One region of the Dietzia sp. PP-33 genome, then DNA from elsewhere that is predicted to be linked to it. Evidence: riboswitches for the same ligand, from Rfam matches in the RefSeq annotation. Region 1 holds a riboswitch; each other region holds the start of a gene.
What was found. Region 1 has a riboswitch for thiamine pyrophosphate ahead of NJE57_RS06535 (ABC transporter ATP-binding protein). Riboswitches for the same ligand answer to the same signal wherever they lie in the genome.
Positions count from the first base shown of each region.

Region 1 (10,643 bases):
GACCCCCGAACCCTTGAGCTCCCCGCGCAGCGACTCGGAGAAGGTGTTGAGGAACGCCTTGGTGGCGGCGTAGGTGGCGTTGTTGGGAATGGGCATGTTGCCGGCCGCCGAGCCGACGTTGAGGATCGCGCCCGAGCCACGCTCGACCATCCCGGGCAGGACCGCCAGCACGAGATCGTGGCAGGCCACGGCGTTGACCTGCACCTGGCTCTTCTCATAGGTGGGGTCGAGCGCGGCAACCGGGCCAAACGTCGCGATGCCGGCGTTGTTGCACAGGATCGAAATCTCGCGGCCCGCCAGCTCCTCCAGTAGCGGCGCGCGCTTGTCCGGATCGGATAGGTCACAGGCCCGCACCTCGACCGTCACCCGGAACTGGCGCTCCAACCGCTCCTTGAGCTCCTCCAGCACCTCACCGCGCCGTGCCACCACGATCAGCGAGTGCCCGCGGCGGGCCAACTCTGCGGCCAGCGCCATGCCGATCCCGGAGGAGGCGCCGGTGACGACAGCGTGATTCGTCGCGGTGGGCAGGGGAAGCGGCATCATGCGTCCTCGGGTCAGGTGGTCAGGGCCGAGGGTGAGCGTACCGGCGAGGGTGGTGGATCGGAGAGTTGGTGACGACGACGAGTGCGGTCCCCGGCGATCACCCCTGACGGAACGGGAGTGCTCCCTCGTGTTCTGTCTGGTCGCTCACCGAGTCATGACCGCCCGCGGCGGGGTCGCGCGCGGCCCTGCCCAGCAGTCTGCCGAGAACGTAGAAGAGCGGGCCGAGTATCAGGCCTCCGCCGAGCCAACTGAAGAAGTCGTCCGGTGGTGCGAGGTGAGCACCGGTCGACAGCGAGAGAAGCACCACCAGACCGATGATGAGGACATGACCACCGCGCGCCAGCGGATCAGTAGATCTGCGGAAGCTGCGCACTGCGATGAGAACAGCGACAGCGGGCAACGCGCCGGTCAGTGCCAACCACGCGGACCACGCCACAGCTACCTCGCATTCACCGAATGTGCACCGACCATACCAGCGGAAATGGGCCCGCCACCGGCTCTTTCGAGACCTCAGACGAACCGCCAGGCACTAGGTTCTAGGGCGTGAGCAGCACCGGGACACCGCCCCCTCCAGAGACCGCCGCCTCGTCGTCGTCGCCCGATTCCCGCCCCGCCACCCGCGGCCAGGTCTTCTCCTGGGCGATGTGGGACTGGGGGTCGGCGGCGTTCAACGCGGTGATCGTCACCTTCGTCTTCTCCGTCTACCTCACCGACTCGGTCGGCGCGGATCTCGATGGCCCCCTCTCGGCCGCCACCTGGCTGTCGATCTCGATCGCGCTCGCCGGACTGGTGATCGCGCTGACCGCGCCGGTGATGGGCCAGCGCGCGGACCGTGGTGGCCGCCGCCGACGCTCGCTGGCGATCTGGACCTACCTCACGGTGGCGCTGGCCGCCGCGATGTTCCTCGTCGACTCGGACGCGCCCTACCCGTGGTTCTTCGTGGGACTGCTGCTGCTCGCGCTGGGATCGATCACGTTCGAATTTGCTGAAGTGTCATATTTTGCGATGCTGCGACAGGTCTCCACCCCGGCCACCGTGGGGCGGGTCTCCGGGTTCGGGTGGGCGATGGGCTACTTCGGTGGGATCTTCCTGCTGCTCACCGCGTTCCTCGGCTTCATCTCCGGTGACGGGGCCGAGCGGGGACTGCTGGGGATCACCACCGACGGGGGCCTCAACGTGCGGCTGGTGTGTCTGGTTGCCGCGGTGTGGTTTGCCGTCTTCGCGCTGCCGGTGTTGCGGTCGGTGCCGGAGAACCGGCCCCGGGGGAGGAAGGGCGACGACGACGAGGCTGGCTTCCTCGAGTCCTATCGCATCCTCTGGCGCGACCTCAAGGCCCTCTGGCGCCGGGACCCGCGGACGGTCAGGTTCCTCGTGGCCAGCGCGATCTTCCGCGACGGACTGGCGGGGGTGTTCACCTTCGGGGCGATCCTGGCGGTCTCGGTCTACGGACTCGCGCCGGGCGATGTGCTGCTCTTCGGGGTGGCGGCCAACGTGGTGGCGGCGCTGGGCGCGGCGGTCGCGGGCGTCGTTGACGACCTGGTGGGACCCAAGGCGGTGATCATCGGTTCACTCGCGGCGATGCTCGGCACCATGACCGTCCTGCTGTTCGTCGACGGCACCGCCATGTTCTGGATTTTCGGGCTGCTCATGTGCCTGTTCGTGGGGCCGGCGCAGTCGGCGTCGCGCTCGTTCCTGGCGCGGTTGGCCCCGCCCGGCAGCGACGGCCAGATGTTCGGCCTCTACGCTACCACCGGGCGCGCTGTGTCGTTCCTCGCGCCGGCGCTGTTCGGGCTGTTCACGTGGGGTTTCGGCACCGACCGCGCGGGCATCGCCGGGATCGCGCTCGTGCTGCTGGTCGGCCTGCTCCTGCTGCTGCCCGTGCGGACCCCCACCCGGGCCGAGTCCTCGGGCGTCTGGGCGCCCTAGGGCCTGCTTCCGGCCCGGCCGGGACCCACAGATCGCATCGCGGCCCGCCGGCCCGTTGCATTGCCTGCCCCGTAGCCCCGCGTCGCCGGCCCGCCGCCCCGCTGCATTGCCTGCCCGCCGCCCGACTTGCGCGCCCCCTTCGGCCTGCGCGCCCGGAATGCGCACGTGCGCCGGGCCTGCGCTGCGGGAACGGTCCCAAGGGGGCGCGCAGGTCGGGGAAGCAGTGTGGCTTGCGCCGGGGCCCGGCTCTAGGTGAGTTGGGTAGCGGCTCGAGGCGACACGCGGGCGCGGCCGGATCTGAGCACGCGCCACCCCTAGGTGCGCGGGCGGAATGGTCGAAAGACGCAGCGTAAGTGGGTGGCCGCCTGTCGAAGGGGACGCGTAAGCCGGGGGCGGGTCAGAGCGTGCCGGAGGTCAGGAGATGCAGAACGCCGGCGGCGTCGTCGGCGATCTCGGAGAAGCCCGCCTCACGTAGCTCGGCGTCGCCGACCCCGCCCGTGCGCACGGCCACCGAGCGGATGCCGAGCTTGGTGGCCGCGATGGCGTCCCACGTGGCGTCGCCCACCATGACCGCGTCCGCGGCGTCGACGCCGGAGCGCTCGAGGGCGATCGCCACGATGGTCGGGTCGGGCTTGGCCTGGTCGACGTCCTCGCCCGTCGTCACGGCGTCCACGTACTCGTCCACGTCCAGCAATTCGCGCGCCTCAGCGAACTCCGACGGCGGGGCCGACGTGGCGAGCACCGTGATCCACCCCTGCTCCTTCGCGCCGCGGACGAGTTCGCGGGCACCGGGGAGGACGCGCAGCGAGTCGCCGGCCTGGGCGTAGTACTCCGAATGCAGCTCCTTTGCCCGGCTCGCCACGCGATCGCGCTCGTCGTCGTCGTCGATCCCTGCGACGTCCAACAACTCGGTCACCAGAGTGGACCCGTCCTTGCCGATCCGGTGATGCACCTCCACGAAGGGCACCTGCGCGCCCGCCTCGGCCAGGGCGCGGTGCCAGGTCCAGACGTGGACGTAGGTGGAGTCGACCAGGGTGCCGTCGACGTCGAGAAGCAGGGCGCGGGGAGAGGTCATGGGTCCGAAGGTGCCCGGCTCCCGCGCCGCTGGCAACCGTTGGGGCCGTGTCGTGCGCCACGATGCGCGGTTCGGGTGCCGACGATGGACGACGAGAGTTCCCCGCGATCGGTGGCATCTCTGGGCAGACGGGATCACCCTCGACTACATGACACGTTTCGGATACACCCTCATGACCGAACAATCCGGCCCCAAGGAACTCGTGCGCTACGCGGCCAAGGCCGAGCAGGCGGGCTTCGACTTCGAGGTGGCCTCGGACCACTACTTCCCGTGGCTGAGCTCGCAGGGGCACGCGCCGTACGTGTGGAGCGTGCTGGGCGCGGTGGCGCACGTGACCGAGCGGGTGGACCTGTGCACCTACGTGACCTGCCCGATCCTGCGGTACCACCCCGCGGTGGTGGCGCAGAAGGCCGCCACCATGCAGATCATGTCGGACGGCCGGTTCATGCTGGGCATCGGCGCAGGGGAGAACCTCAACGAACACGTGGTGGGGCAGCGGTGGCCCTCCCTCGACGAACGCCATGAAATGACGGCCGAGGCGCTGGAGATCATCGGCGAGCTGTTCGACGGCGGGCTGGTGACCTACTCCGGCGAGCACTTCCGCGTGGACTCGGCCCGGCTGTGGGACCTGCCCGACAAGCGCGTGCCGATCGGTGTGGCCGCCGGCGGGGAGAAGGCCGTGGCCCGGCTCGGGCCGCTGGGCGATCACCTCATCGCGACCGAGCCCGAGCCCGCCCACATCGAGGGGTGGAACGCGCTCGAGGGGCAGAAGAAGATCGGCGACGGTGCCCGGGCGATCGCACAGATCCCCATCAGCTGGGACCCCGACTCGGAGAAGGCCGCCGTCGAGCGCGCGCACGACCAGTTCCGGTGGTTCGCCGGCGGCTGGGCCGCCAACGCCGACCTGCCCACCACCGCCGGGTTCGCCGCGGCCACCAAGTTCGTCCGGCCCGAGGACGTGGCCGAGCAACTGGCCTGCGGGCCCGACCTGGACGCGATCGTCGAGAAGGTGCGGCCCTTCTGGGAGGCCGGGTACACCGACGTGGCGCTGATCCAGATCGGCGATGAGACCCTGGACCGGTTCCTCGAGGAGGCCGCCGAGCCGCTGCTCGCGCGGCTGCGGGAGGCCGCCCCGAGCTGAGGGCCGGGCGGCCGGTCGAGCAGAGTCCACTCGACCGGCCGACCACCGCGGCTCTAGCTGCCGGCCTGGGGGAGGTAGTCGTTGGTCGTGGCAGTGGCGCCGTCGACCTCGGTCTCCAGCAGGCCGTTCTCATGCATCCATAGCGCGTAGGCCGCCCAGTCCTGGGCCGACTGCTGCCCGAAACCGTCCTCGGGCAGCAACTCAAGGGTGGCGTCGATCATCCGCTCCAGCACGTCCGGGTCGTAGGATCCCTCGGTCTCGGGGGTGAGGGCATCGATGGCGACCTGGCGGTCGTCCAGAGCCGTGGCCTGACCGGCCGCGGTTCCGGCGAGGAAGGCTCGCACCCGCTCGGCGTAGTCGGCGTCGGCAGCGAGGCGGCTCGGGTTGGCGATGATCACCAGTTCCGCGTAGTCGGGGACTCCGAGTTCCGTGGCGGGCATGATCACGAAATCGCCCTGAGCGGTGAGCTCGACCCCCTCGATGTTGCGGAACGCGCCGAAGATCGCGTCCACCTGGTCGGTCAGCAGCGCCTGGTTCAGGCTCTGCTGCACGTTGGGGGCGGAAATCGAATTCGGATCGATCCCGGCCTCCCGGGCGATGTAGTCGAGGGTCGGCTGCTGGGAGGCCAGGCCCGACAACCCCACGGTCTTGCCCTCCAGGTCGGCCGCGGTGGTGATCCCGGACTCCGTCCTGGCGATCAGGGAGGTCAACGACGTCGGTATCAGAGCGGCGACCGAGACGACGTCGAGTCCCTGCTCCGCGGCGATGAGAGTGTCTGGCTCATAGGAGATGGCCAGGTCGGAACGTCCCAGGGAGACCTCTCGCGCGGCGTCGGCCGTGTTGGACGGCGTCGTGAACGTCACGTCGACACCCGCGTCACCGTAGGCGCCGGTGTGCTGCGCGGTGTACAGCGCCACATGGTCGGGATTAGGACTCCAGTCAAGGAGAACACTGACCGGGGCGGCGCCGGTCTCGCCTGGCTCGGCGTTGTCCGAGGATGCCTGGCAGCCGGTCAGAGCCACCGCGGCCGCGGCCGCGATCGAGAGCATGCGGACGCCAGGTCGCGTGAGGGCCTGTCGTCGGATCGTTCTGGTTCGGGAGTTCGTCATGATGGGTTCCTTTCCCCGGTGGGAGTGTTCCAAGGGCAGATGAGACGTTCGAGGATGGTCACGCTGGCCAGCAGGACGCTGGACATGATCGTCAGCACGAGCACCTGGGCAAAGACGAAATCGGTCTGGAGCCGGGGGATCGCCTGGAGCATGAGGTAGCCCAGGCCGTTGGTCGAGCCGGTGTATTCGGCGAAGACCGCGGCGACCGGGGCGAAGGTGACCGAGACGCGTAGTCCGGCGAAACCGCGTGGTGCCGCGAAGGGCAGGCGTACCCGCCAGAAGAGTGACCACCTGGTGGCGTGCAGGCTCCGTAGCGTGTCGATCAGCCGGGCGTCGACTGTCCGGACACCGGACAGAAGGTTGAGCGCGACAGGGAAGAAGCACAACAGGGCCACCACGATCACCTTCGGTGCCATGCCGTAGCCGAGGGAGATCGTCAGTAGCGGGCCGATCACGATGACCGGGATGGCCTGGGAGGCGACCAGTAGGGGGGTCATGGCCTGCCCGATGGTGGGCACGAATGCGCTGACGACCACTACCGCCACCGCGACGACCACTCCGAGGACCATTCCGAGGAGGGTCTCGGTGGCGGTCAGCACCGTGGCGGAACCGAGCCGGTCTGGCCAGGTGGTCACGAGAGAGTCGAGCACGGCGAGGGGTGCGGGAATGACGTAGTCGGGCACGAGCTCGAGCGCGGTGACGATGATCCACGCCGCGAGGACCAGCAGGACCGTGACGCAGGCGGGAGCGGCGGACCGCAGGAATCGCACGGTCATCGGTCGGTTCCGCCTTCGGCGAGGTGCGATTCCCGGGCCAGGGCCTGGAGCACTTCCCGGCGGGCCGTGGCGAAGTCCTCGTCTCCGAGGAGGACCTCGCGGGGTCGGTCGTCGCTGAACCAACCCGGCCAGGCCGAGACAACACGCGCTGGGGCGCCGTCCTCGGTTCGTGCCAGCAGAACCACGCGTTCGGAGAGGAGCAGTGCCTCATCGACGTCGTGCGTGACCATGACGAGGGTGGCCGAGGTGCCGGTGATGGTCTGGCGTAGCCACTGCTGGACCTCTGCACGGGTGATCGCGTCGAGCGCACCGAGCGGCTCGTCGGCCAGCAGCACGGGTTTGCGTGCCAGCAGAGCGCGCGCGAGTGCTGCGCGCTGGCGCATGCCTGCGCTGAGAGCTGCAGGACGGGCATCGGCCCAGATACCCAGCCCCAGGCGATCCAACAGTCGCTGGGCCTCGGCACGGGCGGCGCGCCGGCTCACCCGTTGGTTGCGGAGACTGATCGCGACGTTGTCGAGCAGGGTCAACCAGGGCAACAGGCTGTCGCCCTGGGGCATCAGCGCACAGGAATCCAGGCGTCGTGCGGGCAGGCGTTCATCGAGAACGAGGGCGGTCCCGGTCGTCGGTTCGACGAGGCCGGCGATCAGCGACAGGAGCGTCGACTTACCGCATCCGCTGCGCCCGACCACGGCGATGTGCTCGCCTACGGGAACGGCCAGGTTCAGGTCCGCGAGAACCGGGCGGCGCGCGCCCGGATAGGTGTGCCCCAGACCCTCCAGTGCCACTGCCGTGGTTCCCGGACGACTCACCACAGCGTGCGCCAGCGCATGTGACATCCCTCCGCTCGTGTGAACGAGTTCAGGTTCAGCGGGTGTGATCTCAGCCCCGTTCGGTAGGGGCACCCCGTGTCATCGAAGCTGACCTTGCGAATCAGCTCGACATCCGAACGTACCACCGGCACAGATCGGGATCTGATGCGAGTCCAATGCCCGAGCGACGGTCGCGTCCCTCGACGAGCGGTCACATCTGACCGATTTCGGCACAACCCACCTGGGAGAACGTGATCGGAAGTGACCGCGCGGCGGGTTGGGCGCGCGGCGGGTGGGGCGCGCGGCGGGTGGGTGGCGAGCGGCGGGGCGCGCGGCGGGCGGTGACCCGGTGCCGATTCGCGGGAATGCGGGTCAAATGTGGGCACGGCGACCGGTGGAGAACCGATCGCCGTACCGAATTGCGCCCTGACCTCGGCGCCCCCGAGAGGACTCGAACCCCTGACCAGCCGGGTAGAAACCGGATGCTCTATCCACTGAGCTACGGAGGCCTGCGACGCGCGCATCCGGCGTCGCCGGAAGAATGGTAGCCGATGCGGGGGTGTGCGCATCAGACGCGAATCGGCCCGGGGGCACTCGGGTTCCTACGATGGAGGTCATGACGTCGTCGAAGTCGGCACCCGCCACCGCCGGACCGCTCAGGACCCGCAGCGTGGTGCCCGTCGTGATCCTGCTCGCGGTGGTGGCCGCCGCGGTGGTGGTCCCGCTCTCGGCCATGTCCACGCAGGTGGCGCTCGAGCTGGTGGGAGTCCCGGATCCGGGCGTCCTCACCACGGCCGGGCTCCCGGCGGTCCGCGCGATCGGTGAGCTCCTCGCGGCGGTGGCGGTGGGGATGGCGCTGTTCGCGGCGTTCTTCACCCCGCCGCAGAAGGACAAGACCCTCGACGTGGACGGCTACCGCGCACAGCAGCTCTCCTCGTGGGTCAACATCGCCTGGGCGGTGGCCGCGGCGCTGCTCATCCCGCTGACCCTGTCGGACGTCTCCGGGCGCACCATCTGGGAGTCGCTGCCGCCGGACCAGTGGGTCGTCGCCATCAACCAGATCGACGTGGCCTCGTCCTGGCGGTGGGCGGCGGTCATCGCGCTGGTGGCGGGCATCGGGCAGCGGCTCACCCTGAGCTGGCGCTGGTCGGTGATCTGGCTGGGCGTGACGGTGCTCTCGCTCCTGCCGGTGGCGGCCACGGGTCACGCCTCCGGGAGCACTGCGCACGACATCGCCACCAACTCGCTGATCATCCACCTGTTCGCCGCGGCCTTCTACGTGGGCGGGCTGGTCGCGGTGCTCGCCCACACGATGCGCGGCGGCTCCCGAGTGGCACTGGCGCTGCGCCGCTTCTCGGTGGTCGCCACCGTCGCGATCATCGCGCTCGGGTTCTCCGGCATCATCAACGCGCTCGTGCGGCTGCACCCCGCCGACCTGTTCTCCTCGACCTACGGGCTGCTGGTGCTGGCCAAGGCGCTGCTGCTGGGCCTGCTCGCGATGTTCGGGCTGGCGATGCGCCGCCGGATCATCAGCAAGATCGAGTCCAGGTCGGCCAACGCTCCCGTGGACCGCGGAACCCTGCTGCGGATCGGGCTGGTCGAGGCCGTGGTGATGGCGGGCACGATCGGGCTCTCGGTCTCGCTCGGCCGCACCCCGCCGCCGGCGCCGCTCTACGTGCCCACGCGCCAGGAGGCCCTGCTGGGCTTCGAGCTTCCCGGCCCGTTCTCGTTCGGCACGGTGTTGGGCCTGTGGCGCTTCGACCTGGTGCTGGGCCTGGCCTCGGTCATCCTCCTGGGTCTGTACGTGTGGGGACTGGTCACCCTGCGCAGGCGCGGCGACGACTGGCCCGTCGGGCGGACCGTGGCATGGGTGCTCGGCTGTGTGCTGCTGTTCGTCACCACCAGCTCCGGCATGGGGATGTACATGATGGCCGACTTCGCCAGCCACATGGTCGGGCACATGCTCATCTCGATGCTCGTGCCGGTGCTGCTCGCGCTCGGCGGGCCGCTGACGCTGGCGCTGCGCGCACTCCCCGCGGCGGGCCGCGGCAACCCTCCCGGTCCGCGCGAGTGGATCGTGGAGTTCATCAACAACCCGCTCTCGCGGTTCCTCACGCACCCCATCGTGGCGTCGGTGCAGTTCGTGGCCGGCTTCTATCTGATCTACTTCGGTGGCTTCTACGAGACGCTGGTCTCCGAGCACCTGGGCCACATGTTCATGAACGTGCACTTCCTGATCAGTGGGTACCTCTTCTACTGGGTGATCATCGGTGTCGACGCGGCGCCACGACACTTCTCGCCGCTCTACAAGCTCATGGTGCTGCTGGGTTCACTGCCGTTCCACGCCTTCTTCGGCATCATGCTGATGAACTTCAAGACCGTGCTCGCAGAGAACTGGTACGGCGGGGTCGGGCTGCCCTGGATCCCGGACCTGCTGCAGAGCCAGCAGGTCGGCGGCGGCGTCGCGTGGGCGGCGGGGGAGATCCCCCTGTTCATCGTCATGTTGGCCCTGGCGTGGCAGTGGTACCAGAGCGACATGCGTGACGCGCGGCGCGGGGAGCGGCAGTCCGAACGCGACGACGACGCCGAGCTCAGGGCGTACAACGAGATGCTGCGCGAGATGTCGCGCAGCGATCGCCGGGGCTGAGCGGCGCCCACCTCGTCGTCGTCGGGCCCCGTTCTCCACACCCCTCGCCCCCTCCACAGGGTGGGCGCCGCCACGGGCGCGTAGGAGAGTCGACGACGACGAGGTGGGGCACGCTCTGGAACACGAGGCCGACGCACGGTCGGTCCGAGTGTGACAGGAGTGAGCCCATGAACGAGACCCAGACCACCGTCCGCGGAACCGTGATCACCGACCCCACCACCCGGCGGGTCGGGGAGGACTCGGTGTTCTCCTTCCGGGTGGCCAGCAACACCCGATACCAGGACCGCGACACCGGGGAGTGGAAGACCGGCGGCACCCTGTACTTCTCGGCCAACTGTTGGGGCAGGTTGGCGCAGCGGGCGTCCGGCACGCTGGTCAAGGGCGACGGCATCATCGTCCAGGGCCGGTTGCTCACCAACGAGTACGAGAAGGACGGCAGGATCCAACGCGACCTGGAGATGAGGGTCACCGCACTGGGCCCGGACCTGTCGCGGATGGACGTGACCATGCGCAGGGCCCAGTCCGAGGGGTCCGCGCCGACGACCGACGGCGACGCCGCGGCGCCGCAGCAGGAGCCGGACGGTGCCGAGGACGCCATGGAGATCGGATCCGTGGAC
Region 1 covers NZ_JAMYEI010000003.1:71,616-82,258, reverse strand. The annotation lists gene cmrA (mycolate reductase) at 1-540, opposite strand, end outside; gene NJE57_RS06565 (hypothetical protein) at 641-979, opposite strand; gene NJE57_RS06560 (MFS transporter) at 1,186-2,469, shown strand; gene NJE57_RS06555 (HAD family hydrolase) at 2,867-3,544, opposite strand; gene NJE57_RS06550 (TIGR03557 family F420-dependent LLM class oxidoreductase) at 3,693-4,685, shown strand; gene NJE57_RS06545 (ABC transporter substrate-binding protein) at 4,739-5,794, opposite strand; gene NJE57_RS06540 (ABC transporter permease) at 5,791-6,570, opposite strand; gene NJE57_RS06535 (ABC transporter ATP-binding protein) at 6,567-7,355, opposite strand; TPP riboswitch at 7,389-7,486, opposite strand; tRNA gene NJE57_RS06530 (tRNA-Arg) at 7,816-7,888, opposite strand; gene NJE57_RS06525 (cytochrome c oxidase assembly protein) at 7,996-10,026, shown strand; gene NJE57_RS06520 (single-stranded DNA-binding protein) at 10,194-10,643, shown strand, end outside.

Region 2 (10,643 bases), on a different contig from region 1:
GGATAGAAGCGCGCGTGCGAGAATTTCAAACACTTGTTCTTCTATCCCGCCACGTCGTCGCACTGACTCCGCCGATAGATTGTAGTGGGCCGCGAAATGCTCGCGTCTGTACCCGGAATTCTTGGTGTCGTAGTCCGGGTGAAGACCCAAGGAAATGCCGATTCCTCGCTCGTGAGGTCCATCAAGACGTTTCATGCCTCTGACGAGGGTTTCACGGAGTCGTGCCTTGCGATAGTTCTGCTGCACGTCAGGAAATAGCCGTTGTATCAACACCTCAAGCGACTTAATTCGTTCTAGAGGAACGCCTGCGACACCCAGTCTCCGAACCAACTTCAGCTCGGTAACTAGTTCATCCACCTCGATGAAGGCGCCCATGCGTTCCTCTCTCGCATGCCCCGAATCTTCGGATACCAGATTCTTACCAGGCCCGAGCGGAACGCTACCAGGCTGCTGCCGGTTTCCCTGAAGTTCCCACGGATCCTTCTCTGCACGCACGTTAGTTCGAGCCTGTAATGGACTCATCGATTGAACCAGCTCTCGGAGGGGAAGAAGCCGTGGTGGAAATACTCCCAGGGGGTGGCGGTGTAGTGGATCGCTGGATTCCCCATCTTCCGCCCGCAGTGCGGGCGAGCCTCGCGGCCCGCTCTGCCGAGGTATGCGTTACGTTCACTGATCACCGTTTGCCACCTGGCACTTATCCCGTGGCTGGCCGTATCGGAGTTGAGAACACCGAACAGGGCCTACATCTGTTCGTCGACCGCAGTCACACCTACGTGGGTGACGACGCCGAGGTCGCCGAATGGCTCCAGCGTGGGGAGCGGGTGTTCCCTGACCTCAACGCCGCTCTCGCATGGCTCGAAGACGTCGCGCCCGCTTCAAATGTGAGCACTTCCGACCCGATTCATTCGGGGGCGCAGGCTCGGCCTAGTTCGTCGGCACCGAGTGAGGTGACGTCGCTCAGCAACGTTCCCGTCGAGGGTGAATGCGTGCGGCGGGTGTCGGAGATCGATTTTCGCAATCAGCTGCTCGCTCGCGTAGCGGGCCAGGACTACGCGGTGTCGCGTCTCGGAGCGAGGGTGGCTCGTCATGTCAACAAGCCCTTCCCGAGGCGGCCAGACTCGACGGTCCTGATTGGCAAGACCGCTGTCGGCAAGACAACTGCGGCCGAGACGATCCCGGAGGCGCTGACCTCACTCACCCGCAAAGAGTGGGAGTTCATCCGCCTCGATATGGGGGAATTCTCAGAGAAGCACTCCGTGGCGCGCCTGATCGGAACTCCTCCCGGCTACATCGGCTACGGGGACGAGTGCCTGGCGAGCCGTCTGGCGCGGAACGGGGACGTGGTGGTGCTGTTCGATGAGATCGAGAAGGCACACCCCGCTGTGCTGTTCACGATCATGAACCTGCTCGACAAGGGTCGGCTGGACACGGAGAGATACGGGCGGGTGCGCGCCACTAAGGCTGTTCTCCTGTTCACTTCGAATCTCGGGGCGGACGAGATCGGCGGAGACGTCCGGGATGATCTGGAGGGTCGATCGCATCTACTGCGGCACGGGCTCGCCCCCGAGCTCGTCGGCCGGTTCAGCGAGATCGTCACGTTCACGGAGCTCAGCCCGGAGGCTCTGGTGGAAGTGACCACTCGCTCGGTGATGACGGTGGCGGCGGACTACGGCGTGCGCGTCGAATGGATCGCTCCCGAGTATCTGGGGGATGTGCTGCGACGGATGCGCGGGAATCGGCTGGGCGTGCGTGCCATTGAGTACCTCGTCGATGCCGACCTCGGAGAACAGTTTGCCGATTTCGATGCGGAGCGGGCGCAAATCTACTATCAGGGCGCAGGTGTCGTTTGCGCGATCACCGATCCCCATGAGCGTGACCGCGATCCGGAAGTCGGAGGCGACGGATCATGACCGGCCTGCTCGTCATCCCGCTCATCGCCGTCGGCGTGCTTTTGTACTTCGCGGTTCCCCGGGGTGGCACCGTGACCGGATACACCAGCCTGCTGCCGGGGCAGAGGTTCGTCTACCAGCGCACTAGCACTTTGCCGTTGCTGTGTGTATTGCCGACGACGACGATCCACTGGCACGGTCAGAAGTTCGTCTTCGCGCTCGTTCGGATGGCGAACGGAGTCTGCCGTGCGTACATCATCCAGCAGCCTAACTACATGGGTCGCTTGACTGGACTCGGCTCGACACACCGGCTGACCGACACGTTCGGTCGCGGCTATGTCTGTTGGGAGCCCGAGCCACGCGACGCCAACCAGATGTCCGGCGCCCTCGCCCTGTGGGTGGCCGCGACCTGCCGGTACCGCGAATCGGGAGTGTTCCCGAACGCGCGCCAGGCAGCCGAAGAGCTGAATCGTTCATGAGTACTCGATCAACCGGATCGGGCGTGGACGGATCGGAGACACAACAAGGAGGTGATGAGCATGTGTAACACCGCGTTCAGCGGGGATGAGATCCCTGCAGGTGGTTTCCACGGTGGGGATGAGATCCCTGCTGGTGGTTTCCACGGTGGGGATGAGATCCCTGCTGGTGGTTTCCACAGCCGCTGATAGCGGCTCACGCTGAATACCCAGCGTGCCCAGTGTACGGCCCGGGTGGGTGCATTGGCCCGGGCCGTACACCCCTCTCGATCTCACCAGCGCACTGAGGGGAAAAGACGATGGCCTTCGAGATCAAGAACACCTGCTACACGACCCTGGACCGTCAGGCTACGTTTCGCTTCGACTTTGTGCAGGTATCCGCTCACGAGTGGCGGGTCTACATCACAGAGCAGCCGTCATACAACGGCCGACCCGACGGAACACACCCGTCCCACCGGCTGACTGACGCGCGTGGTCGGTACATCTGCTGGGTACCCGCGCCGACAACACTAGATCAAGCCAAGGGCGCCGCTCGTGCCTGGGCAGACGCGACGTGGGACTACATCCTCACCGGGGTCTTCCCCGCACCCGGTCCAGCGCGGGAAGTGCCGGACCTCTCTTCATCCGCGACATGGGCGCTGCGCGATCACGTTGGCCTCATCACCGAGGCTCCCGCGCCCATCCAGTACGCGCAGCCTGCTCCCCGTCAAGCTCCACGCCCCGCGTCGGCATACGAACCGATGCATGTTCATCCCTCTCGGCCAACCGGCCTGAGAGGCCTGTTCTCGAACCGGAGGAACAATCAATGAAGCGCACACGACACTCTAAGTCGGCGCGGCGGCCGATTTTCCGCGCTCCCGAGCGCCGTCTACCACAACCCGCCGCGGACGCGACGGGGCAGCAGATTCTCCCGTTGGATCCGTGGCAGCTGAATAAGCCCGCCCCGCTTGTGTTCACCGCGCCGGTGTGGCGAAGTCTCGAGAGCACGATCGGCGCGGCGTCGGCCGAGACAGGCGGGCCGCTTGGCGGCACCCGCGGGTCAGGGGTCATCGAAGAGTTCTACCCCGATGAGACATCGGACCGCACGGCCGTCACCTACTACCCCGACTTCCAGGCGGTGAACACTCTGCTGCGCGACACGTGGAACCCCGCCGGGGTCAACCTGCTCGGCTTCGCCCACAGCCACCCGCGTGGTTCGCTTCGCCCCTCGCGCCCCGACCTCGAGTACAGCGCTAGGATCATGCAGGGTATCCCGGAACTCGATCAGTTTGCGCTTCCGATCCTGCAGACGGTGCCTGACACAGGGAGATTCTCCGTCTGTGGCTACGCCTCCGTCCGGAAGAGCGGCGGCACCGAACTGGTGGATCTGGACGTGCATGTCCTGCCTGACGTTCCGTGCCAGTTCGCGCCGAACCTTGCCTTCCAGCGAGTGAACGGCGCGTACGATCTGCACGCTATGGCTCGCGCCCGGATCGTCGCCGTCGGCTGCGGTGGCAGCGCGGCCTTCCTTGAGGACATGGCTCGCGCCGGAACTGGCGAGTTCGTGCTCGTCGATGACGACATCGTCGAGATGCCGAACCTCGCGACCCAGCAGACTTACCTCAGTGCCATCGGGAGCCCGAAGGTGGAGGCGATCGCGAAGCGTCTAGCCGACATCAACCCCGACGTGCGGGTGTGGACCGTGCAGGCGAATCTCGAAGCACTCAGCGATGCCGCAGTCCGTCGGCTCGCGGTCGGATGGCTCCCGGGCTCTATCTACCCCTGCCCGGCTGCGAGTGTGCTCTGCGCCTTCACCGACAGCTTCGACGCGCAGGCCCGGGTACATCGCCTCGGCCTGCATCTGGGCGTGCCGGTCGTGGGTGGGATCGTGTACGCGGAAGGACGCGGAGTCGAGGTAACGTTCGCGGCCAGCGGCGCGACCCGAGCATGCATCCGGTGCGCGCAGAGCTCCCGCTACGCGGCTTACCTCGATCATGGGTACAAGAACGATGTCGGTTCAGCGGGCGCACCCATCTGGGCGACCTCGCGGCTAAATGCGCTCAAGCTCCCGATCGTGCTCGGGCTTCTGCACACACAGTCCAGGGTCGCTGACGCGGAGCACCCGGCAACACGGCGATACCGTCGACTGTTGTCCTCGTTCCAGGACCGGAACCTCGTCCTGGCGAGTCTGGACCCTGACATCCACGAAACCCTCGGACTGCGGCAATTCGCAGTAGGACAGAGTGAAGGCGAGGACGTAGTCAGCGGAAGCGATCCCGAGACGGTCCTCTGGCGAACCCCAACACCGGACGACGGCGAGGACGGTGGTGACCGCTGCCCGGACTGCGGCGGTACCGGCGACCTCTCCAACAGCATGGGACGGTTCACCTCGACCGTGCCGATGCCGAGGAGCTTCGGCGAGCACCGCTATAGCGAGCCGGTCAAGAAGCACGTAAATACGTAAGCCGACACAAGGGCTTGTCAAGCGCGCTCACCTTGGGCGAAGAATGGAGAAGAAAAGATGGCAGTCACAGCATCCACCGCCCGGACTGGAGAGTACACCGAACCCCACAAATGCCGCGGTTGCGAACGCGCATTCTGGGGAAAGCGATCCTGGAACGGCGTCACCGTCACCTGCCCGCACTGCAAGACCCGCAACTGAGTCAATATGCTGGTGGCCGCGACGACGCACGTGACGTCGTCGTGGCCACCGGTTTGTGCCGTCCTGGTACGAAGTACCGGATAGTGCATCCCACATTCAGGCCAGGCGCCCAAAGGGTCACAGCGGTTCAGTCCAAGGTGGGGTCAAGGCCGCACAGTGTATCCAGCGGCTGCCGAGCTCGCTCACGTGACTCACTGGTCAACGCCGAATGTGGGCCCCCGATCAGCGACCTCACGCCTCTGGCATGAACCAGCACCGAGAATGTCACAACACGACCTCCACCCGCCGGTGTTGCACCGAGCACTGGAATCCGCCCTGCGAGGTCACCAGCCTCATCGCAACAACCAAGGGCGCCCCACCAGTAAGGGCTCCCTGCCGCGATCGGTTCGCCGTCACAGGCCTCTCGCAGCGGGGAGTCCGCCCCATCGACAGGAACCCCATGGACATCCCCTGCGAGCGGGAGACGGCCCTGCTCACCTCTTTCGCCTCCCCACCCAAGGGGTCGCGTCCGGTCGACAGCCGCGGCGAACTGATCACCAACCTGCCGTGGGTCTGGTCCTCCGAGCGCACCCCGTCCGCGGCGATGACCGCCACCCAGGCTGAGCGTGTCGAGGGACGCCAGCCCTACCGGCCCGTCGGATACATCTACCTCGTGGCAGTCGGCGACACCCCGACCATCTACCGGTCCGGATACACCACCGACCCCCGCAGTCGCCTGGCCGACTACCGCAAGAACACCGGGACATTCTCGTACCCCACCGGGAGCGTCGGGCCGCGGGAGTACTTATCGGCCTGCATAGTGGCCACCCAGACCACCGAGACCACCGCCCAGAGGCTGCTGCCCCGCTCGGCGTTGTGGAGGGGAATCTCGCGGAACGCGGCCTCTGACCCCCTCGCCGCCGAGAACGGCTTCGGTGCCTCGATGACCGCCCGGCGCGACTGGGCCGGGGCTCGTATCCGCGCATCGTCGGTCCGGACCCTGGAGCGAGCACGCGGCGTCGGGGGGTTCCATCCTTCGCGTTACCTCGACCTGGAGCCGGTCGAGACAATGACAGGTATCCCCGCAGCCGTGCTCCGGGGAACGGCCGTCCCGGTCATCTCCGCCGACTGGCTCCGGCGATGGATGCCAGTGCACCCCCAGACCACCGTCTGCGGCGTCGTGGATGGCATCGCGGACGAGTGGCTGACCCTCGGCGATCCCACCGAGTTGCTCTCCGCCCCGGTGCCGGCCGGACCGGTGGCCACCGCGGGGGCGCTAATGACGGCTGGGCTCGTCACCGATGCAGTGGTGTCAGGGCTTCGCGCTTCACTGATAGCTGATGCTCGCGCCCTCGGCACCGACATCCGGGGTTACGACTCCGATCACCTCACCACCTGAAAGGGCAGAACACATGACCACGAGAACGGAGAACTCCGAGTTCCTCACGGTGCCGCAGGCGGCGCGCGAAAAGGGCATCGGTGCGACCTCGCTTCGGGCGTGGATCTACGCCGGGCACCTCAAGACCACGCGCACCGGCCGCCAGGGCTGGCACCGGATCCGCCGCAGCGACCTGGACGCATTCCTCTCACGGCCCGAGCTGCCGAGGTGTTCATCATGAGGGGACAGGGAAACCGCATGTCAAGCATGACCAACGAGGGGACAGACCACATGCTCAAAAATCTCGACCACGATCAGAGGTTTCTCCGCGCGGTCAGTCTCTCTGGCTCGGATGGAACCGCGATCGCGGCGATCGTCATGCGCGGTGGGCTTCCGATGATCAGCCTCGGCGGGTCGTTTGGGTCGGTCACCCTCACCGCCGCGCAGACCGCCGCGCTCAGCGACCAGCTCCGGGAGTGGGCGACACTAACCGCCGAGGCGGAGGCGCTCACCGCGCAGGATCGGTATTCAGCCGAGTGCGCCTCGGAGGACGCCGCGGTGCTCCGCCGCGGGATCGCCCAGCGGGTCGAGCGGATGATCGCGCCCGAGTCCGGGAAGGTCTATCGGCCTACGGCCGCCGAGGTCGGACGGCGGGTGCTTCACCCATGATCTTCGAGTACCTCGATGAGAACACCGCCGCAGAGTCATACGAAGAGCTGCACGCCGCGATCGAGTTCGTGCTCGAACTCATGGAGAGCCGCGGCCTGTGTCCCTGCTGCGCCGATGAGGCCCTGAGGGACGTGCGCTTCCAGTTCCAGGCTGCGGTCCTGCACCCGCTCTACATCAGAGGAGACGTCGCTGACCTGGCGCAGCGGTTCGCAGACATGGAGGTCTGTCAGGTGACGAAAGCTCTCGCGCACCCCTAGGGTCAGACCACGGTGGATGATCGAATGCGAAATGCGGGAGGGACGCACGCACAACAAGCCCCCGGCCTACTGGTCGGGGGCTTGTTGTTTATGCGCTTGGTGTCACTGTGGTGTCACGAGCCGTTTTCGGGGCCTTCGAGGGGCGTCAGGGACGTGTCAGGTTTCTCGCGTCCCGGGGTCTGTTTAGGCATCAGGATCGCACCTCGGACACCGGGAGGTAGACCCGACTTTCACCTGCCCTGAACTGGTCAGATGCATCCTTCATGCCCTTCTCGATAGCCTCTATAGTGGTCAGTCCGTGCTCCTCGGCATAGGCCCGTATGTCCTGCGAGATCCGCATCGAGCAGAACTTGGGTCCGCACATCGAGCAGAAGTGGGCGGTCTTGGCCGGCTCGGCGGGCAGCGTCGCATCGTGGTAGGCCAACGCGGTGTCCGGGTCGAGGGCCAGTGCGAACTGGTCCCGCCAGCGGAACTCGAACCGTGCGGTGCTGAGTGCGTCGTCCCTGGCCTGCGCGCCCGGGTGGCCCTTGGCCAGGTCCGCCGAGTGCGCGGCGATCTTGTAGGTGATCACGCCGGTCTTGACGTCGTCGCGGTCCGGAAGGCCAAGGTGTTCCTTCGGGGTGACGTAGCAGAGCATCGCCGTGCCGGCCTCGGCGATCCTCGCGGCCCCGATGGCGGAGGTGATGTGGTCGTAGCCCGGCGCGATATCCGTGGCCAGCGGCCCGAGCGTGTAGAACGGCGCCTCCTCGCACCACTCCTCCTCGAGTCGCACGTTCTCGACGATCAGGTGCATCGGCACGTGTCCCGGGCCCTCGATCATCACCTGGACGCCGTGGCGCTTGGCGATCGTGGTGAGTTCACCCAGTGTGCGGAGCTCGGCGAACTGCGCCTCGTCGTTCGCGTCGGCGATAGATCCCGGACGGAGCCCGTCCCCGAGGGAGAAGGTCACGTCGTAGCGCGCGAGGATCTCGCACAGCTCGACGAAGTGGGTGTAGAGGAACGACTCGCGGTGGTGCGCCAGGCACCACGCCGCCATGATCGAGCCTCCGCGCGAGACGATCCCGGTGACGCGCTTGGCGGCGAGCGGGACGTACCGCAGGAGCACGCCCGCGTGGACGGTCATGTAGTCCACGCCCTGCTCGCACTGCTCGATGACGGTGTCCCGGTAGAGTTCCCAGGTCAGTGCGGTCGGATCGCCGCCCACCTTCTCCAGTGCCTGGTAGATCGGCACGGTCCCCACGGGGACGGGGGAGTTCCGCATGATCCACTCGCGGGTCTCGTGGATGTCCCGCCCGGTGGACAGATCCATGATGGTGTCCGCGCCCCACCGGGAGGCCCACACCATCTTCTCGACCTCCTCCGCGATCGAGCTGGTGACCGCGGAGTTGCCGATGTTGGCGTTGATCTTGGTCACAAAGCGCTTGCCGATGATCATCGGTTCGCTCTCCGGATGGCGGTGATTGGCGGGGATGACCGCACGACCGGCGGCCACCTCTGCTCGCACCACCTCGACGTCGATCCCCTCGCGCGCGGCGATGAAGCGCATCTCCGGGGTGATCAGACCCGCTCGGGCCCAGGCCAGCTGGGTGCGCACCGAGGTGGAGTCCTCCGTCGAGGCGGGGACGGCATCTGGATGGGACCAGCCCTCGCGCGTGGGCGGCAGCCCCACGGCGAGGTCGTGGCACGCCTGCGCGTCGGGGTACTCCGTGTACGGGCCGGAGGTGTCATAGACATCGAACGTCGTGTCGTTGGTCAATGCGATCCGGCGGACGGGCACGCGCAGGGTGCTGCCCTCCGCGGGGACCTCGAGGTAGGACTTGCTGCTGGAATGGATGGGACCGCAGGTCACGGCCTCGATCGAGGTGGTGTCTGCGCTGGTGGTGGACGTGTTTCTGCCCATGATGTTCACTGCTCCCTACGCCGGCATGACCCGGACAGGTTCGACGGTCGACGACCCGGCTGGTCGTCCTCTCAGCCCGCGCTCCGATGCGGACTCCCGTGTGGATGAGTATGGAATTGTGCGGGGCGAGCGTACCCCGGCGAGTAGCATCAGGGGTGGAACACACCCTGCCGAAGGAGTCCCATGTCCCGAGTAGAGTCACTGGTGTTGGTCCACAACACCGATAGAGACCGGTTCGAGTTGTGGGACGGCGAGACGTTCATGGGCCTGGTGGGGTACGAGAAGGACGGCGAGGTCTACATCCTTCTCCACACCGTCATCGAGGAGCACTTCGGTCAGCAGGGCATCGCCCGCCTCCTGGTCAGTCTGGTCCTCACCCGCATGCGTCTGGACGGGAACAAGATCCGCCCGGTGTGCAGCTACGTCCGCCGCTTCCTCATCCGCTTCCCCGAGTACCAACTCCTCGTCGCCCCCCGCTGACGTCGGTGGGACAGGCCCCGAGCCCCACTCCGATCACCCGCCGCGATCTCGCCCGCCTTCGCCTGGCCTCCCAGCGGCTCGTGGGAGAGCGCTGCACCTCGCCCGCCGAGGCGGTGCGATGGATGGCGTGCATGCAGGGACAGGACCTGCCCGGCGTGCTCGAGTCGGTCGCGCTGCGCTCACTCGGCCCGGCCGGCCGGCCCGCCACGATCAGCGAGGTCCGCGACGCTCTCGCCGACGGCTCCGTGGTCCGCTCGTGGCCCATGCGCGGCACTCTTCACCTCGTGCCCGGCGAGGATCTCGGGTGGATGGTCCGGTTGGCCGCGGGGCGGTCGCGCTCCACTCACATCGCGCGGCTCGCCGCGCTCGGGGTCGACGACGACGAGATCGACCGCGCCCAGCGGGTCCTCATGGAGGAGATCGCAGGGACACGTGTCCGCACCCGTGCCCAGCTGCAGGATCGCTGGATGATGGAGGGGATCGACGTCTCCGGCGGACGCGGCTATTACCTGCTGTACCTCTTCGTCGTCGACGGGCTCGTCAGCCAGGTCGACGGCGAGGGGGGCGACGGCAGGGGATCCGACGTCGTCGTACACGGCTTCGCTCATCACGAGCGCTGGCTGGCAGCGCACGGGGTCGCGCCGCGCACTCCCACCCGCGAGCACGCCGTGGCGGAGTGGCTCGAGAGGTTCCTGCGTTCGCACGGACCCGCGCGCGCCGAGGACTTCCGGCGCTGGACCAGCCTCCCGTTGCGAGATGTCCGCCCCGCTCTGGAGACCGTGTCCGAGCGACTCGAGGCGGTCTCGTTCGACGGCGCCACCTACTGGATGGACCCGGGCGCGCCCGATCGGCTCGCCGCGGCGGGCCGTTCCGCGGACTCCGTGCTCCTGCTGCCGGGCTTCGACGAGTACCTTCTCGGCTACGGCGACCGGTCCCATGCGGTGGCTCTCGATCACGCCCGGTTGATCGTTCCC
Region 2 covers NZ_JAMYEI010000002.1:74,907-85,549, reverse strand. The annotation lists gene NJE57_RS04525 (hypothetical protein) at 1-375, opposite strand, end outside; gene NJE57_RS04520 (AAA family ATPase) at 702-1,910, shown strand; gene NJE57_RS04515 (hypothetical protein) at 1,907-2,368, shown strand; gene NJE57_RS04510 (ThiF family adenylyltransferase) at 3,171-4,808, shown strand; gene NJE57_RS04505 (hypothetical protein) at 5,446-6,384, shown strand; gene NJE57_RS04500 (helix-turn-helix domain-containing protein) at 6,398-6,604, shown strand; gene NJE57_RS04495 (hypothetical protein) at 6,622-7,032, shown strand; gene NJE57_RS04490 (hypothetical protein) at 7,029-7,289, shown strand; gene thiC (phosphomethylpyrimidine synthase ThiC) at 7,480-9,189, opposite strand; TPP riboswitch at 9,185-9,299, opposite strand; gene NJE57_RS04480 (GNAT family N-acetyltransferase) at 9,373-9,669, shown strand; gene NJE57_RS04475 (winged helix DNA-binding domain-containing protein) at 9,675-10,643, shown strand, end outside.
Region 2: another riboswitch for thiamine pyrophosphate. It lies ahead of thiC (phosphomethylpyrimidine synthase ThiC); the one in region 1 lies ahead of NJE57_RS06535 (ABC transporter ATP-binding protein).

Region 3 (10,643 bases), on a different contig from region 1:
GCCAACTCGGCTTGCATGCCTAACGTGATTCTTGCCGCCAATCCGGTTGCCAATTTCCCACGTAGACGACCCGCCAGTCACGACGGCGCTCCTCTCAAGGGTGAATGCGCTCTGCCTCTGGCCCGGGGCTTTTCCGCTCATGAAATGACGGTAGCTGTCTGAATGCTGTCCGTCCTCAGCTATCGCCAGATCCCGACTACACGCCCCTTCGCGGACCCTTTGCGACGCAGTCCCACACAGGTAAGCGCGGGGACTTCAGATTGTTCAGGTCCAGGTGCTTCCTAATCAGCGGGGCTGCCCAGGGCAGACTCGGGCACGTAGCGGTCGGCGCAGATCCTCGAGGGTAGAGTCCGGCCGAGTCGAGTCTGTGGAGTCCGTGGTGACGATGACGACGTCTACGACGACGATGTCAATACGGATCGGGTCAGGTTCGTGGTAGTTGTTTCGCGATGCTGTCGATGGCTTTGGTCAGCGCCTTCGATGAGTCGTTGACAGATTTGGCAATGGTCATCGCCGTACCAGGCGTGGTCTTGGCGGTCCTTCGGTACTCGCTGAGATCCACGATGTAGCTCAAGGTGTCGGCTGGGCCTTTTGGGCCGTCGAAGCGGATAGTGATCGTGAAGCGGCCATCGCCGTTAGCGGGGAGTTCTGGGGATGGCAGGAGTTGTTGTGGGATACCGAGGTTCCATTGCATTACGCGGCCCGGTGGTAGCGCTGCGAACCGGCGGCGGCTGAGGAACCTACCCTCATCACCGTCTCTCGCCCACTCCTGGGGAAACGGTGGGTCTATGGAGACCGACACGTTGGAAGCCACCGTTGGGCCGTCGTTCTTCACGATCAGCATCATGAATTCGGCGTGTTGGGCGTGAGGACGGATGTCTGACCATACATACGGTTGGGCGGCTTCTTCGTGCATCATCCGCTGGATCGAGGTCTGTTCCTCGGCGGTCTTGACCTGCCGCCACGTGAAGTACAACGCTGCCAGGGCGATGGTTGCGGCGATCGCGGCGACAGTTGCTGAAGCATCCATTCGGACATTGTTGACCATGCTGTCTTCGATGTCCTGCCACGAGGGACTTGGGTGCAGGCAGGACCAGACCTTATCTGGCCCTTCCGGATCCGGAGTGCGTAGCGGGGGTTCGCCGGTGATGCGGTGAGGCACAAGTTGTGAGGGTCCTGGGGCGTGTGAAGATGCAGGTTCTCACGCCTCGCATCGAACACCCCAGGGCCCGTTTTGAACGCTACCGCCAGCCTGCTCGCCGACACCATCTGCCGCACCGTCGAACTCGGGGTGACCATCACCGACGCCGCCGTGGCCGGCGAGTTCACGCACTTGTTCTGCTCCCCGGTGGGCCTGGATCCGGTCTGCGCCGAGTGCTGGACGGTCGGCCGGCGGCGGGATCATGTCGAGCGCAGGGTCACTGATCTGCCGATCGTTGGCCACCCGACCAAGCTGCACGTGCGGGTACCTCGCTTCACCTGCGACAACACCGAATGTACGACCAGGATCTTTCAGGAACGCACGCCGTTGCTCGCTGAGGCTCGGGCCAAGACCACCCGCCGCTGCACCCGCTGGATCCTGCAACGCTTGGCCATCGATCGCACCAGCGTGTCCGCGGTCGCGAAAGCTCTCGGGTTGGGATGGGACCTGGTCAATGACCTGGCGCTATCGAAGATCCGCACCATGGTCTATGGCCAACCCGGCCACCTCGACGGGGTCCGCGTCCTGGGAGGCGATGAGCACTAGTGGAAGCACGTCCGCGGCGATGGAACCTCGTCGTTCGCAGGCCGTGCTGGTCGACCTCACGCCCGTGGTGGCCGGTTCCGGCCCAGCCCGACTGCTGGACATGATCGCCGGGCGCTCAGCGAAAGTGCTCACTGACCGGCTCGACGCTCGGCACCAGGCATTCCGGGACAGGATCAAGGTGGTGACCATGGACGGGTTCGCCGGCTATCACTCCGCCGCCACGAAGGCGGTCCCTGCAGCTCGCACGGTGATGGACCCGTTCCACGTCGTCCACCTGGCCGCCGACAAGCTCACCGTCTGCCGCCAGCGGGTCCAGCAGGCCACGACCGGGCATCGGGGCCGCTCCGGCGATCCCCTGTACGGGATCCGAAGGACGTTGAACACGCGGGCCGAGCTGCTGACCGACAAGCAGAAGGCCCGGTTGTGGAAATCGCTCGTCGCCTATGGTGCGCACGTCGCGGTCGAGGTCACTTACGGCATCTACCAGCGGCTCATCCTCGCCTACGAGGCATCGAGCCGCCGCGAGGGCAAGGTCGCGATGTACAAGCTCCTCAAGTCGATCCGGTCCGGCGTGCCCAAGGAACTGCTCGAGCTCGCGCAGTTCGGCCGCTCGCTATGGAAACGGCGCCGCGAGATCCTGGCGCACTTCGACGTGGGCGCCTCCAACGGGCCAGTCGAGGCCATCAACGGACGCCTCGAACACCTCCGCGGAATCGCCCTCGGCTTCCGCAACCTCGGCCACTACATCCTCAGATCGCTGATCCATCCCGGCCAACTCCAGGCACGAATCAACGCACTCTAGATCCGGAAGGGCCAATAACCCACACCGGGGCGGCCTGGGATGTGGTGAGCGGGGAGGCGTACAACGAGCGACGACCCCTCGGTGCTGGTGGTCGTCGTATAGCGATGAGCGGGAATCGACGACGAGTAGGGTGTGCGGTGACACGGGGTGCCCTGCACGGGCTGAGATCACACCCGAGCGAACCTGATCGAGTTTGTACTCGCGTAGGGATGTCGTTGGTGCATCTATGGCTGCATCCGCTCGTGCGGTGGTCCCCTTCACGTGATCACCGTTAGGAGAACAATGACTTCGCGACAGGATGCGGCGCACGATCGGCACTCCCGGAGGATCCGGTTCAACGCCTTCGCCATCAACGGTGTGGGCCATCAGCTTCCGGGAATCTGGCGACATCCCGATGACCGGTCTCGTGACTATCGCGACCTCGCGCACTGGACTCGTCTCGCCCGACTGTTGGAGGAAGGGCTGTTCGACGGCATCTTCATTGCGGACGCACTAGGCCCTTATGACGTCTACGGCGGTAGTGCCGATGCCGCGTTGCGGACTGCCGCCAAGATTCCGATGAACGACCCGATGATGCTGGTGAGCGCCATGGCGGCGGTCACTGAGAACCTCGGTTTCGGTATTACGGCGAGCACGTCCGCGGAGCACCCGTACACCTTTGCCCGGCGGATGTCGACGCTGGACCACCTCACGCGGGGTCGAGTGGGGTGGAACGTGGTCACCGGGTACTTGAAGAGCGCGGCGCGGAACCTGGGTGAGAGCGACCAACTCTCCCACGACGAGCGCTACGACCGGGCGGACGAGTACCTGGAGGTGCTGTACAAGCTGTGGGAGGGATCCTGGGAGGACGACGCGGTGGTGCTCGATGCGGAGCGGGACATTTTTGTCGACCCGGCAAAGGTCCATCCCATCGGCCACGACGGGACGTACTTCACCGTTCCCGGGGTGCATCTGTCGGAGCCTTCTCCCCAGCGGACCCCGGTCATCTATCAAGCCGGTGCCTCCGAGCGGGGTGTCCGCTTTGCCACCGAGAACGCGGAGGCGATCTTCGTGGCGTCCCCGACTCTTGCCCAGACCAGTGACCAGGTCAGCCGGATCCGCGCGGGATTGGAGGCGGCAGGGCGTGGGCGGGATGCCGCGCGCGTCTACGCGCTCCTCACGATCGTCGTCGACCAGAGCGATGCGGCAGCCGCCGAGAAGTATCGCGACATCTTCTCCTACGCGTCGGAGACGGGCAATCTGGTACTCAACTCGGGCTGGTCGGGAATCGACCTCTCCCGGCAGGACCTCGACGCGCCTCTGGATCCGGTCGCCACGGATGCCATCCAGACCACGGTGTCGAGCCTGTCGGGAGCCGCGGACTCAGACGGGCGGTGGACCTTGCGCGACAGTGCCCGGTTCAACGCCACGGGCGGCCCCGTGGTGGTGGGTTCGGGGGACACCGTGGCGGATGCCCTGGAGCATTTCATGGCTGAAACGGACGTCGACGGCTTCAACCTGGCCTATGCGCTCAATCCCGGTACCTGGGAGGACGTCATCGAGTTCCTTGTTCCAGTGCTGCAGGGTCGCGGACTGTATCCGCGGACCGCGGAATCCGGAACGCTGCGTTCCCGCATGTTCGGCGACGGCGACCTGTTGCCGGATTCACACCGTGGGGCAGCCTTCCGTCGCCGGTGAAGCGACGGCAGGGTAGTCGCGTCATGAACCAGCTGTGCGCGCAGACAGTCTTCACCGGGGCCGATTTTCGGGTTGCGCAGGGGAGCTAGAGCGGTAGAACGTCGACCTCCGCACCGGCCGCCAGTGAGGTCACGTCGGCGGGGATCTCGATCAGCACGTCAGCCCGGGCCATGGAGGCAACCAGGTGTGAGCCGGGGCCGGAGACCGGCTCGACCGTGGGTACCCCGACAGCGGCACCCTCGGAACCCGAGACCAGCGCCCCACGCAGAAATTGCCTCTTCCCGGAGGGTGAGTTCACGGCCCGGGACAGCACGGCCCGGCGCGAATGGATGGGCACACGCCCCACGGCCTCGAGGATCACCGGGCGCAGCAGCACCACGAACGACACCAGCGCGCTGACCGGGTTGCCGGGCAGACAGACCACTGGTGTGTCGCGCCAGGTCGAGAGCCCCTGCGGTCCGCCGGGTTGCATGGCGATCGGCGCGAACCGGGCCCCCTCGCGGTCGGAGAGGACCTGGCGGACCACCTCGGCGTCGCCCATCGACACGGCGCCCACGGTCACCACGAGGTCGGCGTCCCCCGCGGCGATGTCGAGCGCCTCCGTGAAGTCGTCGCGGTGATCGCCGCTGAGCACGGCCGCGGTGACCTCGCATCCGCAGGCCTTGAGCGCGGCGGCGAGCGTGATTGAGTTGGACTCCCAGATCTGGCCCGGCTCCAGCGGCCGACCGGGGACGACGAGCTCCGAACCCGTCGCCACCACGCCCACCCGCGGGCGCGGCCGCACGTCGAGGCCGGACTCCCCGAGAGAGGCGGCTGCCGCCAGATGACGGGCCTCGAGCCGCACCCCGGCGGGGATCACCAGGTCGCCGGCCCGGACGTCGTCACCCGGGCGACGGATGAACTCGCCCGCGGCCCGCGGCGCGTGGACCAGGACGGTCGCCGGACGGCCGTCCGAAGGGTCGGGCTCCTCGACGGAGGTGTCCTCCACGGGGACGACACAATCGGCGCCCTCGGGGACCGGCGCGCCGGTCATCACCTTGCAGGCCTCGTCGTCGTCGACCTCCGGCCCCGGACCGTCACCGGCGTGGGTCGTCCCCACCACCCGGAGCCTCACCGGCGCGTCCGGGCCCGCCCCGGCGAGGTCGGCCGACCGCACCGCGTATCCGTCCATCTGCGAGTTCACGAACAGCGGCAGGTCCACGGATGCGCGCAGTTCCTGGGCCAGCACCGAGTCCGCGCACGCCGAGATCGGCAGCCGGGTGCTCTGCGCCGCCCGCTCCAGTACCGGTGCGAGGTGCGTGCGCAGGAGCTCTCGGTACTCGGAGGGCGACGGGCGGTCTGGGTGGGAGGCCATGGCCCCACGGTAATCGCGTTGTACTGTGCCTACGGTCCGCGCGCGGGCCGTAGGCGGCGAAATTAAGGGGAGACGGTGGCGAGCAAGACATCCGGATCGACGAAGCTGTGGTCGGTACACGGCGACGGCAAGAACATCAGACCCGGTGAAGTGGTCGCCCCCATGGAGCGGCTGAGCTGGCCCCGGACGATCGGCATCGGCGCCCAGCACGTCGTCTCGATGTTCGGCGCGACGTTCGTCTTCCCCATCATCATGGGGCTCAACCCGCAGCTGGCGATCCAGTTCTCCGGCGTGTGCACGCTGCTGTTCCTGGCGATCGTCAAGGGACAGGTCCCCAGCTACCTCGGCACCTCGGTCGCGTTCGTCGGGGCGGTCGCGGCGATCCGCGCGCAGGGTGGCACGAGTGCGGAGGTCACCGGTGCGATGCTGGTGGCGGGTGCGACCCTCGCCGTCGTCGGCGTGATCGTGCACGTGGTGGGCGGCCGCGTGGTCACCGCGATCCTCCCGCCGGTCGTGACCGGTGCCGTGGTGATGCTGCTGGGCTTCAACCTGGCGCCCGTGGTGGCCGAGACCTATTGGCCGCAGGACCAGTGGGTGGCCCTGACGGTGATGATCGCGCTGGTACTCATGACCGTGGGCCTCAAGGGCTTCGCCGGCCGGATCGCGATCTTCCTGGCGCTGATCTTCGGCTACGTCCTGTCCTGGGTCCTCGACCTGGTCACCGGGCCCATCACCTCGTTCAGCGCCACCGCCGGGGAGGTGACCGAGCACCTGCGGGTGGACTGGTCGGGTGTGGGGGCCGCGCCGTGGTTCGGGCTGCCCCCGATGACCGACGAGGCCGCGGGGGTGGTGGGCATCCACGCCCCCGACTTCTCGCTGGCGTTCGTGCTGCTCATCGTCCCCGGGATCATCGCGTTGATCGCCGAGAACGCGGGGCACGTCAAGGCGATCGGCGAGATCACCCGCACGGAGACCGACGGCCTGATGGGCCGCGCCCTGGCCGCCGACGGTGCGGGCACCGTCCTGGCGACGTCGTTCGGCGGTTCGGCGACGACGACGTACGCCGAGAACATCGGCGTGATGGCCGCGACCAAGGTGTACTCGACTGCCGCGTACGTGGTGGCCGCGCTGACCGCGATCGTGCTGGGGTGTTCTCCGAAGCTGGGTGCGGTCATCTCGGCCACCCCGGGCGGGGTGTTGGGCGGGATCACCGTGGTGCTCTACGGCATGATCGGCCTGCTCGGCGCCAAGATCTGGAAGGAGAACCGGGTCGACTTCGGCAACCCGCTCAACCTGGTGCCGGTGGCGGCGGGCGTGGTGATCGCGGTCGGCGACACGACCCTGCTCGTGACCGACGACTTCCAGCTCGGCGGCATCGCGCTGGGCACCCTCGTGGTTGTGCTGGGGTACCACCTGGGCCGCGTGATCGCGCCGCAGTTGCAGGCGCAGGCCGAGCGCGAGGAGGTCCACGAGCTCACGCTGCTCGGGCCGAACCCGGACGTGGAGGTGCCGGAGAGGTAGCCACTCTCGGTCGCGCGGGGGCGGGCAGCGGGTTGTGCCGTGGGCGGGGTGCGGGCCACGCGCCTACACTCGACCCGAACGCCCAGCAGATCGGAGGTGCGCCAGTGACCACTCCCGAGATCCGGACCCCTCGGCCGCGCCCCGACACGCCGCTGCTCGTCGACACCTTCGGTCGCACCGGCCGGGACCTGCGGGTGTCGCTGACGGAGAAATGCTCCCTGCGCTGCACCTACTGCATGCCGGAGGAGGGGCTGACCCCCATTCCGGACGCCGCGCGGATGACCACCGACGAGGTGGTCCGGTTGGTCACGCTGGCGCATCGCGAGCTCGGGGTCCGCGAGGTGCGCTTCACCGGAGGCGAGCCGCTGATGCGGCAGGACCTGGAGCGGATCGTCGCCCGGACCCGCGCGGCGTGCCCGGACCTGCCGATCGCCCTGACCAGCAACGGAGTCGGGCTCGAGCACCGGGTCGGCGCGCTGGTCGAGGCCGGTCTGGACCGGATCAACATCTCGCTGGACACGGTCAATCGCCTCGAGTTCGCCGAACTCACCCGCCGCGACCGACTGCCCTCGGTACTACGCGGGGTGCGGGCCGCGGTCGAGGCGGGACTCGACCCGGTCAAGGTCAACGCCGTCCCCATGCGGGCGACCCTGCCCGGGGCGCCCGACCTGCTGGAATGGGCGCTTGCCGAGGGGGTGCAGCTGCGGTTCATCGAGGAGATGCCGCTCGACGCCGACAACACCTGGTCCCGGGTGGAGATGGTCACGGCGCAGGAGTTGCTCGACGTCCTGACCTCCCGCTTCGCACTGGTCCCCGCCGGCCGCGAGGACCCGTCCGCGCCCGCCGAGCTGTGGGAGGTGGTCGGGCACTCGGCGGCGGGTGCCCCGGCCCACGTCGGGGTGATCGCCACCGTCACGCGCAACTTCTGTGCCGCGTGTGACCGGACCCGGTTGACCGCCGAGGGCACGGTGAGGTCCTGCCTGTTCAGCGACGACGAGACCGACGTCCTGGGCGTCCTGCGCGCCGGGGCGGAGGACGCGGAGGTCGCGGAGGTCTGGCGGGGGGCGATGTGGGGCAAACAGGCCGGACACGGGATCGGCGGGACGGCGTTCCATCGACCCCGTCGGTCGATGGGGGCTATCGGCGGGTGAGATAGAATGATGACCTGTCACCTAATTGGTCGGCCGTGTGTCGGAAGTAGGGGTTAGGGTTGAGACCGTGAGCAGGACATCGAGAGTGATCACCGTGGGGTACTACGCGGCGGCAGAGGACGCGGCGGGAACTGCCCGTGAGCGGCTCCACACGGATGCGGAGACAATCGGCGAACTCGCCCGCGAGGTCTGCGAGCGCCACGGTGAGCCGTTGGCCAGCATCGTCACGGTCTCGTCGTTCCTGGTCGGCGAGGAGACCACGCGCGACCCCGCCGCATCGATCGACGGTGTCTCCGCCGTCGACGTCCTTCCCCCCTTCGCCGGGGGCTGACCGGGTATGCGACGTCCGGGCATCGCGGTGGTGGGCGTCGCCCTGGTGTGTTCGGGGCTGGCGTGTACGCCCGAGGAGGCCGAGGCCTCCACCACGACCCTCGGTGTCGCGGCCGCTCCCTCGCTCTCCGCGGCGTTCACGGAGATCGTCGGGATCTTCGAGGACGAGAACCCCGGCGTCCGGGTACACCTGGAACTGGGTCGGTCGGACGACATCTCCGAGGGACTCTCCGACCGCACGGACCTCAACGTCTTCGCCTCCGCGAGCGAGGACGCGATGGCGCACGCAGTCGAGCGTGGGACGGCCGCCGAGCCCCGGGTCTTCGCCCGTAACCACGTTGTGGTGGCGGTCCCGTCCGGCAACCCCCGCCAGGTGCGCGGATTGGACGACCTCGCCCGTCCGGACCTGCGCGTCGGATTGTGCGACGTGTCCGCCCCCTGCGGGAAGGCGGCCGAGAAGCTGCTCCTCGCCGCCGGCGTGACGCCGGCGGAAGTGACCTGGGAGGTCGGGTCGCGGGCGCTCAGTGCCCGGCTCGCGGACCACGAGCTGGACGTGGGAATCGTCTATCGGACCGATGTGGCGGGGTCACACGGCTGGGTCTCCGACGTCGATGCCAGCGCCGACATCGATGAGCAGGAGCGGGAGCTGATGCGGGAGGCGGGCACCACCCGGTACGTCCTGGCCCGGGTGCCCGGCGGGGAGGTCGGACCCGATGCGGAGACGAAGCGGATCGCCGCTGCCGGGTTCCGGGAACTGGTGACCTCCGAGCGCGGACGGCAGGCGCTGCGCAACGCCGGGCTGGGCCCGCTGCCGGCCTGACGGCGACGTCCCGAAACGCGGGCAGTCGCCGTCACAGGCCGCCGGCTCCCCCCTGTGATCCGACGTCAGACCAACCAGTCGTTCGGCGCGAAGAGCTCGGCGTGCACCCGGTCCGCGTCGATGCCGGCCGCCAGCACGGCCTCGCGGGCCGCCCGCAGGAACGCGGTGGGCCCGCACAGGTAGACGTGGGCGTCGGCGGGCAGGTCCACCGCGCCCAGGTCCAGGTAGCCGGAGTGGACCGTGCCCGGGCCCTGCGCGGTGTCGGCGCCGGTCTCGTACCAGGTGTGCACCTGCGCGTCGCTGAGCAGCGCGGTCTCCCCGGAGACCTCCGTGGCGAGCACGTGGTCCGCCGGGGCCCGGTCGGCGTGCAGGACCAGGACCGTCCGGGCGGGGTCGGTGGCGGCCAGGTGGGCGATCATGCCGAGCATCGGGGTGATGCCGATGCCGGCCGAGATCAACGCGACGGGCGCCGCGTCGGCGTCGGCGGCGTCCAGGACGAGGTCGCCGAAGGGCAGCGTCACCTGGAGGTCGGTCCCCACCCGGGCGTGGGAGTGGAGCCACGAGGAGACCTCACCGGCCGGGCACCCGGTCTCACCGGCGGTGGTGGTGGCGTCGACCCGGCGGACACCGATGCGCCAGGTGCCGTCACCGGGGGCGTTGGACAGCGAGTACTGGCGGAGCTGACGCGCGCCGTCGGGCAGCACCACGCCGACCGAGGTGTACTGACCGGGCCGGAACGTCGGCAGGGCGGTCATCTCCGAACCCTCCGCTGCGCCGAGGGTAAGCACGGTGACGGAATCAGTGACGTCCTCGCGGGCGATCACGGTGGCTGTACGGAAGACGTCTCCCGGTTCGACCTCGGCCTGCGCGTAGAGGGCCTTCTCGAAGTCGATCAGGACGGCGGCCATGATCCAGTAGACCTCGTCCCACGCGGCCGCGACCTCCGGGGTGATCGCCTCGCCCAGCACCTCGACGATCGCGGCGAAGAGGTTGTCGTGGACCACCTGGTACTGCTCGGGCGTGATGCCCAGGCTGGCGTGCTTGTGCCCGATCCGGGAGAGCATGTCGACCGGGCTCCTGCCGTCCACCAGCAGCGTCGCGAAGGTGGCGATGGAGGCGGCGAGCGCGCGCTGCTGGGCGCCCAGCTTCTGGTTGCCGCGGTTGAAGGTGTCACGCAACAACTCGGGGTGCTTGCCGAACATGGTCCGGTAGAAGACCGGGGTGATCTCGTCGATGTGCGC
Region 3 covers NZ_JAMYEI010000007.1:260,835-271,477, reverse strand. The annotation lists gene NJE57_RS13855 (hypothetical protein) at 1-141, opposite strand, end outside; gene NJE57_RS13850 (hypothetical protein) at 425-1,030, opposite strand; partial or broken gene NJE57_RS13845 (ISL3 family transposase) at 1,235-2,549, shown strand; TPP riboswitch at 2,683-2,776, shown strand; gene NJE57_RS13840 (LLM class flavin-dependent oxidoreductase) at 2,832-4,226, shown strand; gene glp (gephyrin-like molybdotransferase Glp) at 4,312-5,580, opposite strand; gene NJE57_RS13830 (uracil-xanthine permease family protein) at 5,743-7,101, shown strand; gene moaA (GTP 3',8-cyclase MoaA) at 7,206-8,252, shown strand; gene NJE57_RS13820 (hypothetical protein) at 8,320-8,583, shown strand; gene NJE57_RS13815 (molybdate ABC transporter substrate-binding protein) at 8,590-9,402, shown strand; gene NJE57_RS13810 (globin domain-containing protein) at 9,468-10,643, opposite strand, start outside.
Region 3: another riboswitch for thiamine pyrophosphate. It lies ahead of NJE57_RS13840 (LLM class flavin-dependent oxidoreductase); the one in region 1 lies ahead of NJE57_RS06535 (ABC transporter ATP-binding protein).